DNA from 2 places in the Janthinobacterium sp. 1_2014MBL_MicDiv genome. Region 1 is predicted to be linked to the other one. Evidence: predicted binding sites of a transcription regulator. Region 1 holds the regulator's gene; the other holds the start of a gene.
What was found. Region 1 encodes sigma-54, which starts transcription at its own class of promoters, with help from an activator protein. Its sites were predicted from a motif close to TGGCANGNAANCTGCTTT; they were not measured.
Positions count from the first base shown of each region.

Region 2: pedF (cytochrome c-550 PedF) is a predicted target of sigma-54. The motif match lies at 2,115-2,132, and genes of this name have one in related genera.

Region 1 is NZ_CP011319.1:5,656,124-5,660,805, forward strand. Features, by position in the region: gene rapZ (RNase adapter RapZ) at 1-509, shown strand, start outside; gene YQ44_RS24495 (enoyl-CoA hydratase/isomerase family protein) at 554-1,639, opposite strand; gene hpf (ribosome hibernation-promoting factor, HPF/YfiA family) at 1,794-2,156, opposite strand; gene YQ44_RS24505 (RNA polymerase factor sigma-54) at 2,226-3,704, opposite strand; gene lptB (LPS export ABC transporter ATP-binding protein) at 3,709-4,464, opposite strand; gene lptA (lipopolysaccharide transport periplasmic protein LptA) at 4,464-4,682, opposite strand, start outside.
Region 2 is NZ_CP011319.1:5,166,795-5,171,476, reverse strand. Features, by position in the region: gene YQ44_RS22265 (RtcB family protein) at 1-999, shown strand, start outside; gene rtcA (RNA 3'-terminal phosphate cyclase) at 1,018-2,037, shown strand; gene pedF (cytochrome c-550 PedF) at 2,169-2,654, shown strand; gene YQ44_RS22250 (substrate-binding periplasmic protein) at 2,670-3,503, shown strand; gene YQ44_RS22245 (TonB-dependent receptor family protein) at 3,664-4,682, opposite strand, start outside.

The sequences.
Region 1 (4,682 bases):
GCCGCACCCTGATCGAATGCATCTCGGAAGAGCGCGAACGCCTGTCGGCCATCGAACAGCTGGGCCATGTGATCGACACCTCGGAACTGAGTGCCAACAAGCTGCGCGCCTGGATCAAGGATATCGTCGCCTCCGAACGGGCGCCGCTGACCCTGTTCTTCGAATCGTTCGCCTTCAAGCTGGGCGTGCCGCTCGATGCCGATTTCGTCTTCGACGTGCGGGCCCTGCCGAATCCCTATTACGACCTGGCCTTGCGCCCGCTCGACGGCCGCGACGCGCCCGTGATCGCCTTCCTCGATGCGCAACCGAGCGCACTCGAGCTGCTGGCCGACATACGCACCTTCATCGAGAAATGGCTGCCATCATTCAAATCCGACAACCGCAGCTACCTGACCGTGGCGCTCGGCTGCACGGGCGGCCAGCACCGCTCCGTGTACATGGCGGAACGGCTGGCGCAGTATTTCAGCCCGAATGAACGCGTCGTCCTGCGCCACCGCGAACGTAGCTAGAACTAGAACGCCAGGCGACCGCGCGTCGCTTGTATGTGGCCCTGTTAATTCAGATGGCAAAGCGGATGCGCTTGCGCCGGCCAGACCGGTGCAAAGAAGCGCGCCACCATGGCCGCATCGACCTCGTCCAGGCTGGCCGGCTGCCAGCGCGGTGCATTGTCCTTGTCGACCACCAGCGCGCGCACGCCTTCGAGCACCTCGCCATGCGCAAAATTGTGGCGCACCTGCGTGCGCTCCATGCGCAGGCAATCGGCCACGCCCAGGTGTGCGCCGCGCTGCAGTAATTCCAGGGTGACCGACATCATCAGCGGCGAGCGCAAACGCATTGCCGCCAGCGCCTTGGCCGCGAACGCACTGTCATCCTGCGCCAGCGATGCCATGATGGCCGCCACGGAAGCGGCACTGAAATGGCGGTCCAGCGCCGTGCGCGCGGCCGCCAGCACAGAGACGCCAGCCTGCGCCTGGAATGGCGCCGCCAGGGCCTTGATGGCCACCGGCAAGCCTTCACCGGGCGTCGACTCGAACAGGGCCGCCAGCGCCTCCATGGCCGTCTCCGGCAGATACACATCGGCCAGCCCTGTATACAGCGCATCGGCCGCGCCGATGGTCAGGCCCGTCAAGCCCAGGTACAGACCCAGCTGGCCAGGCAGGCGCGACAGGAAATAGCTGCCGCCCACATCGGGGAACAGGCCAATATTGACTTCTGGCATGGCCATGCGCGTGCGGCCCGTCACGATGCGCAAGCGGTTGCCGGGGCCGGCCTGCGCCACGCCCATGCCGCCGCCCATCACCACGCCATCCATCACGGCGATATACGGTTTCGGATAGAAATGGATTAAATGATTTAAAGCATATTCTTCTGTAAAGAAATCTTCCAGCAATGCACTGCCACCCTGCGGCGTGGCCCGGCCCGCATCGTAAAAGAAGCGGATGTCGCCGCCGGCGCACAGGGCTTTTTCGCTGCTCGAGCGTATCACCACGGCGTCCACCTGCGGATCGTCGCGCCAGGCCAGCAAGGCGGCACTCATGGTGCGCACCATCTCCAGCGACAGGGAATTCAAGGCTTTCGGGCGGTCGAGCACGATGTGCGCGGTGCGGTTGCGGATGGAGGTGTGGACGAAGTCGCTCATGGCAGGCAGGCAAGAAGTGAAAGTGCCAACATTCTAGCGCCTGCAGGAGCAACCTTGCGTTCGGCCAGGCGATCCGTGCGCAAGGGTGACGGGCGCAAAAAAGGGCGCAAGATGTGCGCCCTTAGTTGATCACAACTGCGAGAAGCGGGTGGCCTTAGACGGCGACGACGGCTTCATCCTCTGAGTTGTCTGGCAGATGCTTGATCGCCTCTTTACCGTGCCCTTGCACTTTGCTTTTGTATTTCATCACTTGCCGGTCCAGCTTGTCGATCAGGGTATCGATCGCGGCATACAGGTCTTGCGCCAGGCTTTCCACATAGACGGTCTTGCCACTCAGACGCAGGTTGACTTCGGCCTTTTGACGCTTTTCTTTCTCTTTGAGGTTGTCCACGGTCAGAATCACGGCGATATCGATAACGTGATCGAAATGACGTTTCACGCGCTCCAGCTTCGTTTGTACGTATTCACGAATGGCTGGTGTCACTTCGAGATGATGTCCGCTGATGGTGAGATTCATACACACTCCTAAAGATGATCGGGTTCGTGCGGTATCCATCGTATCCGGCCCGCAGAGGAACCGAAAAAACTACAAGCACTTACGCAGACTCACTGGCGGAATTTTCAACGCTTCCCGGTATTTGGCAACAGTACGTCGCGCAATCACCATGCCTTGTTCTCCCAGCATGTCCGCAATCTTACTGTCGGATAAAGGATTTTTAGGGTCTTCTGCTCCTGTCAGTTGCACGATCAATGCCCGTATCGCCGTCGATGACGCTTCGCCCCCCGCTTCGGTGGCGACGTGGCTACCAAAGAAATATTTCAACTCGAACATGCCGTGCGGGGTCAGCATGTACTTTTGAGTTGTTACCCGCGAGATAGTACTCTCGTGTAAACCCAGTGTATCAGCTATTTCACGGAGCACAAGGGGGCGCATGGCAACGGCCCCATGCGAGAAAAAGTTCTTTTGTCTTTCTACTATCGCCTGCGCCACGCGCAGGATCGTGTCGAAGCGCTGGCGCATATTCTTGATCAGCCACTTGGCTTCCTGCAACTGTGCACCCATGGCGCCTTCGCCCTTGCCCTGCTTGAGCAGGTTGGCATACATGGCATTGACGCGCAGGCGCGGCATGACGTCATTGTTCAGCGTCACCTGCCAGCCATTGCGCGCGCGCTTGACAACCACGTCCGGCACCACGTAGTCGGAAACGTCGGAAGCGAACACGGCGCCCGGGTGCGGATTGCACAGGCGAATCACGGTCTGCGCCTCGCGCAAGTCTTCGTCGTCGCAATCGAGGGCTTTTTTCAGCTTGTTGAAATCGCGCTGGGCAAACCAGGCCAGGTGCTTTTCCACGATGACGATGGCCATGCGGCGCGTCACCAGGGCGATATGCGGCAAACGCTTGATTTGCAGCGCCAGGCATTCGGAGGCGTTGCGCGCCCCCACGCCTGGCGGATCGAAGCTTTGCAGCAGCGCCAGTGCCGTGCGCAGCTCGTCGGCGTCGATGTCCAGCTCCGCCGGCAGGCGCGCCAGGATGTCGTCGAGCGACTCTTCCAGGTAGCCATTGTCGTCGAGGGCGTCGATGATCAGCTCGACCAGCGCGCGGTCGCGCAATTCGAGCACCGTCACGCGCATCTGCTCCATCAGGTGTTCGCGCAAGGTGCAGTGATGGGCTTCGAGTTGCGGACGGGCATCTTCGTCGTCGGGCGCCTTGCCACGGCTCGCTTCGCTCCAGTCGCTGTCGCCGCCATCCATGGCGGCCGGACTCTCGCCCGCCTCGCCGTCAAACCCATCCGCTTCGGCCGGCGCGGCGGGCGCCTCCTGGCTCGGTGGCTGGGGCGGTGCCTCGGCCGGCGCGGCCGTCGAACTCAAGGCGCCATCGGACAGCAGGCGCAACGAGCGGTCGAGCGGATCGTCGAGACGCTCGAGCAGGGGATTGTCCGTCAACAGCTGCTCTAGCTCCTGGTGCAATTCCAGGGTAGACAATTGCAACAGGCGTATCGATTGCTGCAACTGCGGCGTCAGTGCCAAGTGCTGCGAGGTGCGCAGCTGCAATGATTGTTTCATTGGCTCACATGCGGAAGTGTTCGCCCAGATAGACCCGGCGTACCGACTCGTTCGCGATGATGTCGTCGGGGCGTCCCGACGCCAGCACCGAGCCCTGGTTGATGATGTAGGCACGGTCGCAGATACCCAGCGTCTCGCGTACATTATGGTCGGTGATCAGCACACCGATATTGCGCTCCTTCAAGAAACGCACGATGCGCTGGATTTCGATCACGGCGATCGGGTCGACGCCGGCGAACGGTTCGTCGAGCAGCACGAAACGCGGGTCCGTGGCCAGCGCACGGGCGATTTCCACGCGGCGGCGCTCGCCGCCCGACAGCGACAGGGCCTGGTTCTCGCGCAGCTTTTCAATCTGCAAGTCGGCCAGCAATTTATCCAGGCGCTCCTCGATCTCGGCCTTCGTCAACGGACGGCCTTCGACGGTCTGGATTTCCAGCACGGCGCGGATATTGTCTTCCACCGTCAGCTTGCGGAAAACGGACGCTTCCTGCGGCAGATAGGACAGGCCCATCTGCGCGCGGCGGTGGATCGGCAGCCTGGAAATATCCACGCCGCTGATATCGATGGTACCGCCATCCGACGGCACCAGGCCGACGATCATGTAGAACGAGGTGGTCTTGCCGGCGCCGTTCGGCCCCAGCAGACCCACCACTTCACCGCATTCGACTTGCAGCGAAACATCATGCACGACTTGCCGCTTGCCATAGGTCTTTTGCAGCCCGCGGACGATCAGGGTACTGCCGCAACGTGTATTTTCCATTATTTCTTTCCTGGCGCGGGCGCCGCCGGCGCTTTCTCCGCCGCGGGTGCCTTGGTCTTCGGCTGGATCACCATGCGCACGCTACCGGCGCCCGGGGCGCTGGTGCCGCTGTCACTGTTTTCCATCTTGAACACTTCGTTGCGGCTGTCATATGAAATGAAGGCGCCATTGGCCACATCGGTGATTTTCGTGCCTTCCAGGCGCGTCAGCTTGGCCTT
Region 2 (4,682 bases), 490 kb from region 1:
ATCGGTTGCGGCATGATGGCGGCGAAGACTACGCTGACGGCGAATGACTTGCCCGATAATCTTGGGCCGCTGCGCAGCGCCATCGAGCGCGCCATTCCGCACGGGATGTCGCCGAAGACGCGCGGCTACCGTGGCCGCGACGAAGGTTCGTGGCAGAACCCGCCATCGGTGGTCGACGCCGCCTGGCTGCAGCTGAAAGACGAATTCGATGCCATCTGCCTGAAAACGCCAAAGCTGAAAAATACGAATAACTACCGCCACCTGGGTACCCTGGGCAGCGGTAACCACTTCGTCGAAGTGTGCCTCGACGAGCAGGGAGCCGTGTGGTTCATGCTGCATTCGGGTTCGCGTGGTGTGGGCAATGCCATCGGCACCCATTTCATCGAACTGGCCAAGCAAGATATGCGCACCCATTTCATCAACCTGCCCGACCAGGACCTGGCCTACCTGGCAGAGGGAACGCAGCATTACGACGATTATGTGGAGGCGGTGGGCTGGGCCCAGCGTTTCGCGCGCAATAACCGTGAAGTGATGATGCAGAACTTGATCGCGGCCGTGCGCACGGTCATCCATAAACCGTTCCAGACGCATGTGGAGGCCGTCAATTGCCACCATAACTATGTGCAGAAGGAGCACCACTTCGGCAAGGATGTGCTGGTCACGCGCAAGGGTGCCGTATCGGCCCGCGCGGGGGAACTGGGGATCATTCCCGGGTCCATGGGCGCGAAGAGCTTTATCGTGCGCGGCAAAGGCAACGCGGAGAGCTTCCATAGCTGCAGCCACGGTGCGGGACGCACGATGAGCCGCACGGAAGCGAAGCGGCGCTTCAGCCTCGACGACCAGATCCGCGCTACGCAAGGCGTCGAATGTCGCAAGGATGAGAACGTGATCGACGAGATCCCGATGGCCTACAAGGATATCGATGCGGTGATGCTGGCGCAGCGCGAGCTGGTCGATGTCGTGCATATCCTGAAGCAGGTCGTCTGCGTCAAAGGTTAAACAATAAAGAAAGCAGAGATGATAGAAATAGATGGAGCACAAGGCGAAGGCGGCGGGCAGATTTTGCGCTCGGCGCTGAGCCTGTCCATGATCACGGGCCAGCCATTTCGGTTGATCAATATCCGCGCGGGCCGGGCCAAGCCCGGTTTGCTGCGCCAGCATCTGGTGGCGGTACAGGCTGCAGCCGCCATTTGCGGCGCGCGCATGACACCGGTTGCGCTGGGCGCATCCAGCCTGGAGTTCGTGCCGGGCACCCTGCGTGGCGGCGATTACCGTTTCGCCATCGGCAGCGCCGGTAGTTGCACCCTGGTACTGCAAACCTTGCTGCCGGCGCTGCTGCATGCGGATGCGCCCTCGACTGTGCGCATCAGTGGCGGCACGCATAATCCCATGGCGCCGCCCGTGCATTTCTTGCAGCGCGCGTATGGCCGGGCCATGGCGCAGATGGGCGCCGACATCGATATCGCGCTGGGGCGCTATGGTTTTTATCCGGCCGGCGGCGGCGAAGTGATTGCCACCGTGCAGCCTTGCGCCCGTTTGAAGCCCATTGCATTGCTGCAGCGCGGCGAACGGCAGGCCGGATTTGCGGAAAGCGTGGTGGCGGGCGTGCACGTGAATGTGGCGCAGCGCGAGCTCGAGCGTGTCGCCAGCGGCATGGGCTGGAGCGGCAAGCAGCTGCGCATCGTCGGCTTGCCGGCGGAGCAGGGGCCGGGCAATGTCCTGTTGCTGACACTCGAGCATGAACACGTGACGGAAGTCTTTGCTTCCTTTGGCGAAAAATCGTTGCTGGCGGAATCGGTGGCCAAGCGCCTGTTGAACGAAGTGCGCGCCTATTGCAAGTCGGACGCGGCCGTGGGCGAACACCTGGCCGACCAGCTCTTGCTGCCGATGGCGCTGGCCGGCGGCGGCACGTTTAGCTGCAGCAAGGTGTCGCAGCATGCATTGACGAATGCCGAGGTGATCGCCAGGTTCTTGCCTGTGCGTATCACTTTCGAGCAGCAGGAGCGGGCCAGCATCTGCACGGTTGCCGCCGCCTGACGCGCGCGGTGACACAGGCGCGTGTTGCAGCTGTTCCAAATTGAGACATGGTTCGCCTGCCGCGGGGCGTGCGCGCATGGCATGGCATTTGCTCTTCCTGGTTATTGACCAAAAAAACCAAGGAGACCAGCATGACCTATTCCATTCCTACCCTGCTCGGCGTGGCGGCTGCCGGCGCTGTCGCCCTCACTTCCCTGCTGACCTTGCCCGATGCCTATGCGCATGGCAATGTCACGCCGCAAGGCGTCGACACCACGGGCTTGCCCAAGGTGGGCGACAAGTGGCTGGAGCAGAATCCGTACCGGGGCAACAAGCTGGCCTTGACTGTGGGCACCTCGGCCTACAACCAGAATTGCGCGCGCTGCCACGGCATCGAAGCCATCTCGGGCGGCATCGCGCCGGACTTGCGCCAGCTGGACCGCGATTGTTTCAGCATCAAGAATGAGACAAAGAAACAAGCGTGTTACAAGGAAACGGACAATTATTACCTGGCGACCATACGCCATGGCAAAGTGCGCAACGGCGCCGTGTACATGCCGCCGTTTGAGGGCGTGTTCAACCAGGAAGCCATGTGGGCCATCAAGACCTACCTGGAAACCCGCCGCGAGTCGAACTGATCACGAAGGAATCCCATGCGTTCATTCCAACTCCGGCGCGCGCGCGCGATGATTGCGCTCGCTTGCCTGGCCCTGTGCGCGGCCGCGCCGGTACGCGCCGACTGGCAGAAAGTGCAACAGTCGGGCAGCCTGAAGGTGGCCGTGTATAGCGAATTCGCCCCGTTTTCCGACAAGGGCGCGGGCATCGATATCGACATTGCCGAAGCGCTGGCGAAAAAGCTGGGACTCAAGCTGAGTCTGCTGCCATTTCCCGCCGGCGAAAACCTGAATGACGATTTGCGCAATATGGTGTGGAAGGGGCATTACCTCGGTTACGGTCCAGCCGACGTGATGCTGCACGTGCCGGTCGATAAAAAACTGATGGCCGACAACGACAAGGTCGAGATCTTTGCGCCGTATTACGTGGAAACCGTGCGCCTGGCACGCCGCACGCAAGCCGTGCCGCAGTTCGATGGCGTCGCCTCGCTGGCCGGCAAGCGCATCGGCGTGGAAAAGGTATCGATCGCGGCCATGCTGATGCTGGGCGAAGACGATGGCAAGTACCGCGACGACGTGCGCATCTTCGACACGGCCGCCGAAGCCTTGCAGCAATTGCAGGCGGGGCAGCTCGATGCCGTGCTGGCGAATCGCTCGGAAATCGAGTCCGTGCTGAAAAGCGATCCGGCCTTCGCCGTGAACGAAGTGGCGTTCGCCCGCTTGCCGCGTGCCGGCTGGGCCGTGGGCCTGGCCGTCAGCCGGCAGCAACTGGACGTGGGCAAGCTGCTGCTGGCGGCCATGAACGAGATGGCTGCCAGCGGCGAATTGAAAGCCATTTTCGAGAAACATGGGGTGAAGGAAGCGCGGCCCTGAAGTCTCGCGCTCCAGTTGAAAAGCCCGCGCATCGGACGATGCGCGGGCTTTTTTATCATCAGAACGCCTGAACACTGTTCAGGGCAAGGCGCATTGCCACAGGCAGTACGAACAGTACGACCAGGCAATGCAGCGCTCATGGACTTTTTTTCAGGTGTACTTAAAAAGTGTATTGGGCGCTGACACCCAGCAACCAATTGCGCCCCGGCGCCGCTTCATAGTAGCGCTTGTTGCTATCGCCGACGATGACGGAACCCACGTAGGTCTTGTCAAACAGATTGTTCAGGCGGGCAAATTCCTTGAAGCGCCAGTTGCCCATGCTTTGCTTGGCATTGAACCGCGCATTGAACACCGTGTAGCCGGGCGCCGGTTTTTCGCTGTTGCTGTCTTCCGCATACACCTGGTTGCTGGCGACGCTTTCCAGCGCCGCGCCGAAGCGGTCGAGCGTATCTTTCCAGGCCAGTTCCGCGAACAGATTGGCGCTGGGAACGCCTGGCAAGCGGCTGCCTTCGCTAACGGCGCCGAAGGCCTGGTCATACACGGCATGCAGGCTGGTCAGCGCCACCTTCGTCGTGAAGCCATACGGCAGGCTGGAATCGAGCGACACTTCCATACCTTGGCGTAAGGTTTTGCCGCCATTGCGGTAGCTGGTGCGCCCGCCGCTGGAACTGTCCACTACCAGTTCGTCGTTGGTCTTGATCTGGAACAAGGCCGCGTTCACATGCGTATTGTTGGCGACCCTGGCCTTGACGCCCGCTTCCAGGTTGGTGCTGGTGGCTGGTTTTAAATTGAAATTGAAACCGGCGCCCGTGCCCGAGTAAAACAGTTCGTTCAGGGTGGGCGCCTCGAAGCCGCGCGCGGCGCTGGCGTACACGTTGACGTTCGGCGTCAGCTTGTAGAGCAGGCCCAGCACTGGCGTCGTATGGCTGAAGTCCAGGCTGCCGCTATCGTTGCCATTGCTGAGGAAATGGTCGTTGACCGAAACTTTCATTTTGCTATAGCGCAAACCTGCGCTGAGCAGCCATGGACCGCTTTGCCATTCCGTCTGGATATACGGATCGAGGCTGGAGACGACATCCTGCTCGTCGCGGCGCAGCTTGCCCTTCACGCCAAACGTGTTGCCGATGAAATTTTCATAGCCGGTGCGGTCATCGCTGGAGCGGCCATAGTCGATGCCGA